Linked DNA regions of Polyangium mundeleinium. The protein of the gene in region 1 interacts with the protein of each later gene in a pairwise test. Links are inferred from orthologs where the notes say so. Each region holds a gene or a part of one and is shown on either strand. Other genes may lie near its edges.

The links. The genes of interacting proteins can lie anywhere in the genome.
Region 2: the proteins of ftsA (region 1) and POL67_RS31440 interact in binary tests that used the Escherichia coli proteins (3 or more experiments, as listed by UniProt). The link is inferred for Polyangium mundeleinium from one-to-one orthologs.

The regions. Positions count from the first base shown.
Region 1 is NZ_JAQNDO010000001.1:2,305,754-2,308,881, reverse strand. What follows is about bases 1-2,857. They hold ftsA (cell division protein FtsA), read right to left. Parts: upstream 2,161-2,857; coding sequence 841-2,160; downstream 1-840. Other genes in these bases: POL67_RS09305 (cell division protein FtsQ/DivIB), read right to left, coding at 2,273-2,857; ftsZ (cell division protein FtsZ), read right to left, coding at 1-677. Also shown: more of POL67_RS09305, read right to left, coding at 2,858-3,128. UniProt on the Escherichia coli protein: Essential cell division protein that assists in the assembly of the Z ring. May serve as the principal membrane anchor for the Z ring.
Region 2 is NZ_JAQNDO010000001.1:7,897,615-7,903,658, forward strand. The notes cover bases 2,481-5,457. They hold POL67_RS31440 (rod shape-determining protein), read right to left. Parts: upstream 4,498-5,457; coding sequence 3,463-4,497; downstream 2,481-3,462. Other genes in these bases: mreC (rod shape-determining protein MreC), read right to left, coding at 2,481-3,339; rpmG (50S ribosomal protein L33), read right to left, coding at 4,719-4,880; POL67_RS31450 (RNA recognition motif domain-containing protein), read right to left, coding at 5,120-5,457. Also shown: mrdA (penicillin-binding protein 2), read right to left, coding at 1-1,903; POL67_RS31430 (hypothetical protein), read right to left, coding at 1,900-2,427; more of mreC, read right to left, coding at 2,452-2,480; more of POL67_RS31450, read right to left, coding at 5,458-6,037. UniProt on the Escherichia coli protein: Forms membrane-associated dynamic filaments that are essential for cell shape determination. Acts by regulating cell wall synthesis and cell elongation, and thus cell shape.

The DNA of each region.
Region 1 (3,128 bases):
CCCATGTTGCTCATGACCGTCTTCACGTCGGCGAAGTCGACGTTGACGATGCCGTTCTGCGTGATGAGGTCGCTGATGCCCTTGATGGCCTGGTAGAGCACCTCGTCGGCTTTGCGGAAGGCGTCCACGAAGGAGAGCTCCTCGTCGCCGAGCGTCAGGAGCTTCTGGTTCGGGATCGTGATGAGCGTGTCGACGTGCTCGGAGAGCATGGCGAGGCCGAGCTCGGCGCGACGCGCGCGCTGCTTGCCCTCGAAGAAGAAGGGCTTCGTCACGACGCCGACGGTGAGGCAACCTTCCTCGCGAGCGAGCTGCGCGATCACCGGCGCCGCGCCCGTGCCGGTGCCGCCGCCCATGCCGGCGGTCACGAAGACCATGTCGGCGCCCTGGATGAGCTCCTTCAGGCGTTGCACGTCCTCGAGCGCCGCTTTGCGGCCCTTCTCGGGATCGGCGCCTGCGCCGAGGCCACGGGTGACGTTCGAGCCGATGTGCACCTTGATCGGCGCGATGCTCGCCGACAACGCCTGGGCGTCGGTGTTCACGACCTGGAACTCGACCCCTTCGAGGCCGAAGTTGATCATCGTGTTGACGGCATTGCCGCCCGACCCGCCACAGCCGATGACCTTGATACGGGCGTCGTAACCCGCGTGCTCGTCGGCAAACTCGATGGAGAAACTCATGAAACGCCTCCCGGGAATTCTTTCCGGCCGCTCGGGGCCAAGGGAGCCTCGCCTGCTCCCAGGGCGACTCCATGGGGTGCCTCTCCCCCATGAAACCGCCTATCAATCACTCACGCTTCGCTATCTCGACTTCGTTTTACGAAATTTACCCTCGTGCGTCAGCTCAGAAAGCTGCGCGCAACCAATTCCAGAACCGACCGCCTTGCCGTTTTTCGACGACCGTCTCCTCGGAGAGCTCTCGTCGATCCGGCCTCGAAGGCGCCGTCACGCGCGGCGCGGTCTGGCGCGGCGGAGGCTGCGACTCCACGACGACGCGCGGCTCGCGCGCCTCGCGGAGCTGGTTCGCTCCGTAGTGGAGCAACCCCACGCCCGTTGCATATTGCGGGCCCGCCACGAGCTGCGTGATTCCACGCATCCCGACCGGTACGCCGAGACGAACCGGCATACCCAGGATCTCCTCGGCGAATTCGCTCATGCCTTCCATGAGCACCGCGCCGCCCGTGAGAACCGCGCCCGCCGCGAGCTGATCGAGCAGGCCCGCATCCTCGATGCGCTTGCGGATCACCGCGAAGATCTCCTCGATCCGCGGCTCGATGATGTCCGAAAGCACCCGACGGGGCACCTTGCGCGGCGGATGCCCACCGACGCCCGGCACCTCGACCTCCTCGTCGTCCGCGACCATCCGCCCGAGCGCGCAGCCGAAATTGCGCTTCAGCCGTTCCGCCTCGGCCATCGGCGTGCGCAGGCCCGCCGCGAGATCCGCCGTCACGTTGTTTCCGCCCGCCGGAATAACGCTCGCATGCGCGATTCCGCCGTCCACGTAAATCAGCAAATCCGTCGTACCGCCGCCGATATCGATCACGGCGACGCCGATCTCTTTTTCGTCCTCGGAGAGAACGGCTTCGGCGCTCGCGAGCGGCTCGAGGACCACGTCCGCCACGGTCAATCCGCAGCGCTCCGCGCAACGGACCACGTTTTGCACGCAAGACGTCGCGGCCGTGATGAGGTTCACCTTCACGCCGAGGCGAACGCCGCTCATTCCCACGGGATCACGAATACCGTCCTGGTTGTCGACGGTGAACTCGCGCGGCAAGGCGTGCAGGATCTGCCGATCGGCGTCGATCGGAATGGCACGCGCGCCTTCGAGGACACGTGTCACGTCGACGTCCGTCACCTCGCCGCCGCCCACCGCGACCACGCCGTCCGAGGACTGGCCGCGGATGTGGTTGCCGGCGACGCCTGCATACACCGTGCGAATCTCGACGCCGGCCATCGTCTGCGCGGCCTCGATGGCCTCCGCGATCGACCGGACCGTCCAGTCGATGTTCGCCACGATGCCTTTTCGCAGCCCGCGGCACGGGACGTTGCCCACGCCGAGGATGGTGATCCCATCGGCGTCGACCTCGCCGACGACGGCAGACACCTTCGTCGTCCCGATGTCGAGACCAACGACAATCTCGCTCTGCTCCATCCTGCTCTTCATTCGCATCCACCCGATACGGAGGCCGTGCGCCTCGCGAAGCAGGGCGACGCTGACATGGCGAGCGGGGGCTGGCCAAATTTCGAGAACGACAACGAGCACGAGACGCGGCGGATCATCGCATCCTCACGACGACCCGCTCGGGGTGTGCTTCGTTGTCCAGGAAGATCACCGCGGGATTCGCCTTGCGCTTGGCGAGCTCCATCAGAACGCGCGCGGCCTGCTCGATCTTCTCGCGAAACCTCGTCTGGCCCAGGTAAAGCGAGATCGCGTCCTTGCCGATCGTCATGACGATCGTGCCGTCGCGCTCGAGGTGGACCTCCTGGATCGGGTAGCGCTTGCTGATGCCCGCCCGATCCATGTCCTCGACCACGTCGAGCGCACGCCGCAGCGCGTTGACCACGCCGGGACGGTCCGCGGCGACCTTTTCGGGCGTGATGCCGGTCACGACGGGCAGGTCGATCGGGTCCCCGTCGGCGACACGCTTGAACGGGTCGCCGTCGCGCGTGACGAGGTAGAGCTCGCCGCCGATCGTGGCCACGGCCCAGGCCTCACGCTCGACGACCGTGATGCGCACGGTCGACGGGAGCGTGCGCGTCACCTGGGCCTTTTCGACCCAGGGCTCGGTGGTGATCGTGGCGCCCGCCGTCTCCAGGTCGAGCTCGAAGATGTTGCGGCCCACGGTGACGCCGCCCGCGCCGGCGACCTGCTCGGCCGGCAAACGGCGGTTTCCGTCGACGAGCACCGTGCGAATCGCGAAGCGCGGGCTCGTCATGATGTACCGGCGCGCGCCCCAGGCCACCGCGACCGAGGCCGAGAGGACCACCATCACGCCGAGGAACAACGAGAGCGCGCGCGGAAGCTTCGGCCGCGGGAGCGAAAGGCGCGGCTTCGCCTTGGGCTTCGGCGGGCGGATCGTGCTCGTCGTGGCCCCGGGCGGCGGCGGCGAGTCGTGCTGGGGCTCGGGGTTT
Region 2 (6,044 bases), 5.6 Mb from region 1 along the record:
CGCCGTTGTTCCCACCGGCGCGCGTAACACGCTCGCGCGAGAGCTCGTTGTAGGCGCGGACGACCTCGAAGGCGACGGGGGCCGCGTGCTTACCACCGGCGCCGCCGTGCTCGACCAGGACCACGACCGCGACCTCGGGCGCGCGGGATGGCGAGTAGCCCGCGAACCACGCGTGCTCGCGGTTGAAGTACCACACGCGCTCGGCCTCGGCGCCGCGCGCGAGCTTGTGCGAGACCTGCGCGGTGCCCGTCTTGCCCGCCATGTCGACGCCGAGCACGCGTGCCTTGAAGGCGGTGCCCGCCTCGGAGTTCACGCCCGCGTAGAGCGCCTTCTGCACGAGCGAGAGGTTCTCGGGGCTCACGTCGATCTGCCGCCGCACGCGCGGCGCGAACTCCTGCACCACCGTGCCCGCGCTCGTCTCGACCGCGCGCACGATCTGCGGCTGGTAGAGCGTGCCGCCGTTGGCGAGCGCCGCGTACGCGAGCGCGAGCTGGAGGACGGTCACCGTCGTCGCGCCCTGCCCAATCGCCGCGTTGAGGCCAAAGCCGAGCCGGAACTGGCCCTTGTTGCGCAGGGTCATCCAGGCGCGCGTCGGCATGCGCCCCGCCGCCTCCGCGTTCACGCCGAGACCCGTCCTCGCGCCGAGGCCGAAGCGCTGCCCCATCTCGGCGATGACGTCCATGCCCACGCCGAGCTCGGCCGCGAGGCGGTAGAAGTAGACGTTGCACGACTCCGCGATCGCCTTGTGCAGATCCACCGGTCCGTGGACGTGCGTGCACCGGAACGGGCGCTTGCCGAAGGTGAGCCCGCCGCGGCAGTTCGTCGCCGCGCGAGGATCGATGAGCCCCTTCTCCAGCGCGGCGAGCGCCGTGAAGGGCTTGAACGTCGAGCCCGGCGGGTACGCGCCAGAGATCGTCTTGTCCAGCGCGGGCTTGAGCGGGTCCGAGTAGAGCCTGCGGAACGCGTCGCGGATGACCTGCTTGCCCGATCCGCCCGAGAGCGCGTTCGGGTCGTAGCTCGGCTTCGAGTAGAGGCCGATGATGCGACCCGTGCGCACGTCGATGAGCGCGACGCCGCCCGCGAGCTCAGGGCGCATCGCCTTCTCGATCGCGCGCTGGATGTCGGCGTCGAGCGTGAGCCGCAGATCGCGACCCGGGATCGGATCGACGCGCCGCGGATCCTCGATGATCCCCTCACCGCCCGGCCTTCGCCGTCCCCTCGCGTCGACGAGCACCTTCTCCCAGCCGCGCGTGCCGCGCAGGTAGCTCTCCCACGCGCGCTCGATGCCCGTCGCGCCGACACGATCGCCCTCGACGTAGCCCGCGCTGCGGAGCTGGTTCAGCTTCTCCGCGTCGACCTCGACCATGTAGCCGAGCGCGTGCGCGCCGACCTCTTCGTACGGGTAATAGCGGACCGGCACGGGCACGACGTCGACCGCGGGAAGCTCCGCGTCATGTGTGCGCAGCGTGGCCACGGCGTCGCGCGAGATGTCTTCCTTCAGCAGGATCTGCTGGCTCTTCCGGGGCCCATCGCTCGCGCGAAGCGTGGTGAGCAGCGCTTCGAGCCGCGCGCGCTCGTCCACGCCGACCCCGAGGTACTCGACGAGCTTCGGCCAGACGACCTGCATGTCGATCCTCTCGGGGACGACGTAGAGGTTGTACGAGGGCCGGCTCGCCGCGAGGATCTTGCCGCTCCGATCGCGGATGAGGCCACGCGTCGTCGCGAGCGTGACGCGACGGACGATGTTCTCGCGGGCGATCGCTTTGTTGTCGTCGCCCTCGATGATCTGGAGCAGGAACAGGCGCCCGATGAGGATGAGCTGGAGCACCACCATCGCGAGCGCGATCCAGCGGAAGCGGCGCCTGAACTCGCTGACGTCGGAGCGCTGAACGACGAGGCTCATCGCTGACCTCCTTCCCCGGGTCTCGGCACGTTGATGGTCGCTTGATGCACGCGCTCGGCGAGGCTGAAGACGAGTGGCGCGAAGATCGCTGTGCCGATCGCGTGCGGCGCGACGAGCGTCGCCAGCGCGCGCGGCCTCGCCGTGTCGGTCCCGAAGATCGCCGTCAGCACGATGATGAGCACGCCTTCGAGCAGCGCGAAGGCGAAGGCGAGCGCGACCTTGGTGAGGAGCGTCTGCGCGGCGAGGCGCACGCCCGCGGCGCGCGCGACGACGAACGTGGCGACCGTGATGAAGGTGAACAGACCGATGGGCGCGGCCGAAAACAGATCGAGCAGGTAGCCGAGCAAGAACGCGAGCGCCGCGCCGCGGGCGATCGAGTACTCGTGCACGCCCATGAACACCACGAGCGGCAGGAGCAGGCTCGGCGTGATCCCCGCGATCTGCAGCCGCCCGATCAGCCGGTAGAGGTTCGACTGGATGACGAGAAGGGCGATGCCGACAGCGAGAAATGCGGTGTTTCGCATCGTCCTCTCTCCTCCCCTCCGACCTTACCGCCGCGGCGTGGAAGAGCCAGCCGCGCCTGGCGTGGGCGCCTGGGGCTGGGCCTCCTCCGGAGGCGCGGAGGTGACGATGAGCACCTCTTCGAGCCGCGAGAAATCCACGGCAGGCGTCGCGTAGACCTGCTGGTAGATGCCGAAGTCCCGCTTCACGACCTGCGTCACCTTGCCGACGGGAATGCCCTTCGGATACCGCTTCCCGACGCCGCTCGTGACGAGCAGATCGCCGACCTCCACCTCGTCGGTGCGCTGCACGTACTCCACGCTGCAGAGGTACTTCGCCTCGTCGCCCGTCCCGCGGACGAACCCACGCGCGCCCGTCCGCTGCACGACGACGTCGACGCCGCTGCCCGCGTCGACGATGAGCCGCACGTCGATCGTGTCGCCCGAGACCTTGAGCGTCGTGCCCACGACGCCGTCGGGCGAGATCACGGGCTGGCTCGGCCTGACGTCGTTCGATTCGCTGTCGAGGGTGACGCGCGCGACGCGGAAGAACTCGTTCGTGTTCTTGCCCGTGACCACCGCGCTCACGACGTCGGTGCGGACGCTCGTGCGCAGATCGAGCAGGCGCCGGAGCCTCCGGTTCTCCTCTTCGAGCGACTCGAGCTTGCGCACACGCTCGCGGAGGCGCGCGTTCTGTGAGGCGATGCGCGCGTTGTCCTCCTTGACGTCGACCAGGTAGATGTAGTCGCCCCAGATGTTCGAGAGCCCGCGCGCGAGCGTCGCCGCGGCGTACTGGAGGGGCGTGGCGATCCGGACGATCACCTTGTCGGCGCCCGTGACCTTCCCGGGATCACGCATGCTGGCCCGGAGGAACCAGAACGGCACCGCCAGGGCGAGCAGGACGATGGCCAGGTCGCGGTATCGCTTGAAGTTCATGCGTCGAGCGGCGAGGCCGCCGGGAAAGCGGCTCGGATCACGCGGGAGAGGTCCCCGCTCTTCCCTCGATGCCACGAGAGACGCGCGGACGCTACCTGCACACGCGCTCCGGTCAACAGGCTGTCAGCTGATCGTGACTTCCTTCAGCAGCTCGAGGTGATCGAGCGCTTTTCCGCTACCCAGCACGACGGCGCTGATCGGATCGTCACAAACCATCACCGGCAGGCCCGTCTCTTCGCGGAGCAGCACGTCGAGATTTTTCAGGAGGGAACCGCCGCCGGTGAGGACGATCCCCTTGTCCACGATGTCCGCCGCGAGCTCAGGGGGCGTGCGCTCCAGCGCGACGAGCACGGCGTCGACGATCGCGTTCGTTGGTTCTGCAAGTGATTCGCGGATCTCGTCGGAGTTCACGACCACGGTCTTCGGGATGCCCGCGACCATGTCGCGCCCCTTGACCTCCATCGTGAGCTGCTGCTCGAGCGGGTACGCGTTGCCGATCGTGATCTTGATCCGCTCGGCCGTCTGCTCGCCGATGGCCATGTTGTACTTGCGCTTCATGTACGCCATGATGGACTCGTCCATCTTGTCGCCGCCGACGCGCACGCTCTGGGAGTAGACGATGCCGGCGAGGGAGATGACCGCGACCTCCGTCGTGCCGCCGCCGATGTCGACCACCATGTTGCCCGAGGGCTCGGTGATCGGAAGGCCCGCGCCGATGGCCGCCGCCATGGGCTCCTCGATGAGGTACACCTCGCGCGCGCCCGCGCCCTCCGCGCTCTCTTTCACCGCGCGTTTCTCGACCTCGGTGATGCCGAAGGGCACGCAGATGATGATGCGCGGCTTGACGAGCGTGCGGCGGTTGTGCGCGCGGGCGATGAAGTACCGCAGCATCGCCTCGGTGATCTCGAAGTCGGCGATGACGCCGTCGCGCAACGGCCTCACGGCTTGGATGTTCCCGGGCGTGCGCCCGAGCATCTCCTTCGCCTCACGGCCGACCGCGAGCACCTTCTTGCCGCCGCGGTTGTCGCGCTGCACGGCCACCACGGAAGGCTCGCAAGAGACGATGCCCTTGCCCTTCACGTAGATGAGCGTCGTGGCGGTGCCGAGATCGATCGCGAGATCGTTCGAGAACAGGCCGTAGAGCCAGTCGAAGATCATCGCATCGCCCTTGAAGCTTGGGGTCCGGTCCGCCCGAGACGTGCATTCATGCCGCACGGGCAGGCGGCGGTCCTATCATCCATGGTGGGTGGTCGCAACGAGAGCACCTGCTCAGGTCGGGCACACCCGTTCAGCAGCAAGCACGGGTGAACCCATGGCCATGCCATGGATCCACCCGTCAATCACGTTCGCACATGCACAGGCAGATCCGAGAAGGCCGATCAGCCCTTCGAGATCTTGCCTTCCTTGTGCTCGTAGTGCTTGCGGCACACCGGACAGAACTTCTTGATGACGAACTTGTCCGACATCGTCCGCTTGTTCTTCGTCGTGTGGTAGTTCGCCCGGCTGCAATTGCCGCACGTCAGCTTGATGATGTCGCGCATGGCTCTCTCCTGAAACTCACCGGTTTCGCGCCGGCTCGGTCACGGGCACGCTCACGTGCGAGCGCGCTGCGAAACGCCGCTCTCCACAACCCCGCCGCGACGGGGGGGCCCGAAGGAGGGCGGTAACCTACGGAATTTCCCGCCGCTGTCAACGTCGGCGAGCACGACCTTCGGCAAAGATCGCAAACGAGCCGTGACGGGCGAGCTCGAGCCGATGCTCGGACGCTCGCCCAGCCCGATCACTCGTCGTCTTTTCCGCCGTCCCTCCAGTCGTCGTCGCGGCCCCAGTTCTTGTTGTTGGAGCGACGTCCACCACCACCGCCCCCCGGGCCGTCCCCGTCGTGACCGGCACCGCCGCCACGACGACGACGATCGTCGAACGTCTTGCGTTGCGGAGGCGGAGGAGGCGCGGGAGCGTAGCCGCCCGGCCCACCACCACCGCCGCCATAGCCGCCGCCGCCGCCGCCGCCGCCGCCGCCGCCGCCATAACCGCCGCCGCCGCCGGCGTAACCGCCGCCGCCGGGACGCTCGGCGCCAGCCGGACGTTCGCCCTTGGGATGCGCAAGGTTGACGACGAGCCGACGGCCACGCACGTCCACGCCGCGCAGCGCTTCGATCGCGCCCTTCGCCGCCTCGGCGCTCGCCATCGTGACGAAGCCGAAGCCGCGCTTGCGTCCGTCTGCGTCCATCGGCAAGTGCACACGCACGACGGGGCCTCCGCCAGCCGAGGTGATCATCGACTCGACCTCCTCGATGCTTGCGTCGTACGGGAGGTTGCCGACGTAGAGAGTGCGGTCAGGCGCTGCCGCAGCAGGCCCACCGCCGCCCATGCCACCACCTCCACCACCCATCGGCCGCGGGCCGCCCATGCCGCCCACGCCACCTTCACGGCGCGGTGGCTCGGCCTGGAAGGGCCGCACGGAGATCGACTTGCCGCCCTGGAACGAGCCGTCCAGCGACTCGCGAGCGGCATTCGCCTCCTCGCTCGTCGCGAGCGTCACGAACCCGAAACCGCGCGGCCGACCCGTCGCGCGATCCTTCGGAAGGCTCACTTCGACGACGTTGCCGCCTGTCGCCTCGAAGAGCCCACGGAGAACATCTTCGGTAATGGAGTCGGGCAGTCCTGCAACGAACAACTTACGAGAATCTTCAGCCATCGAAAAA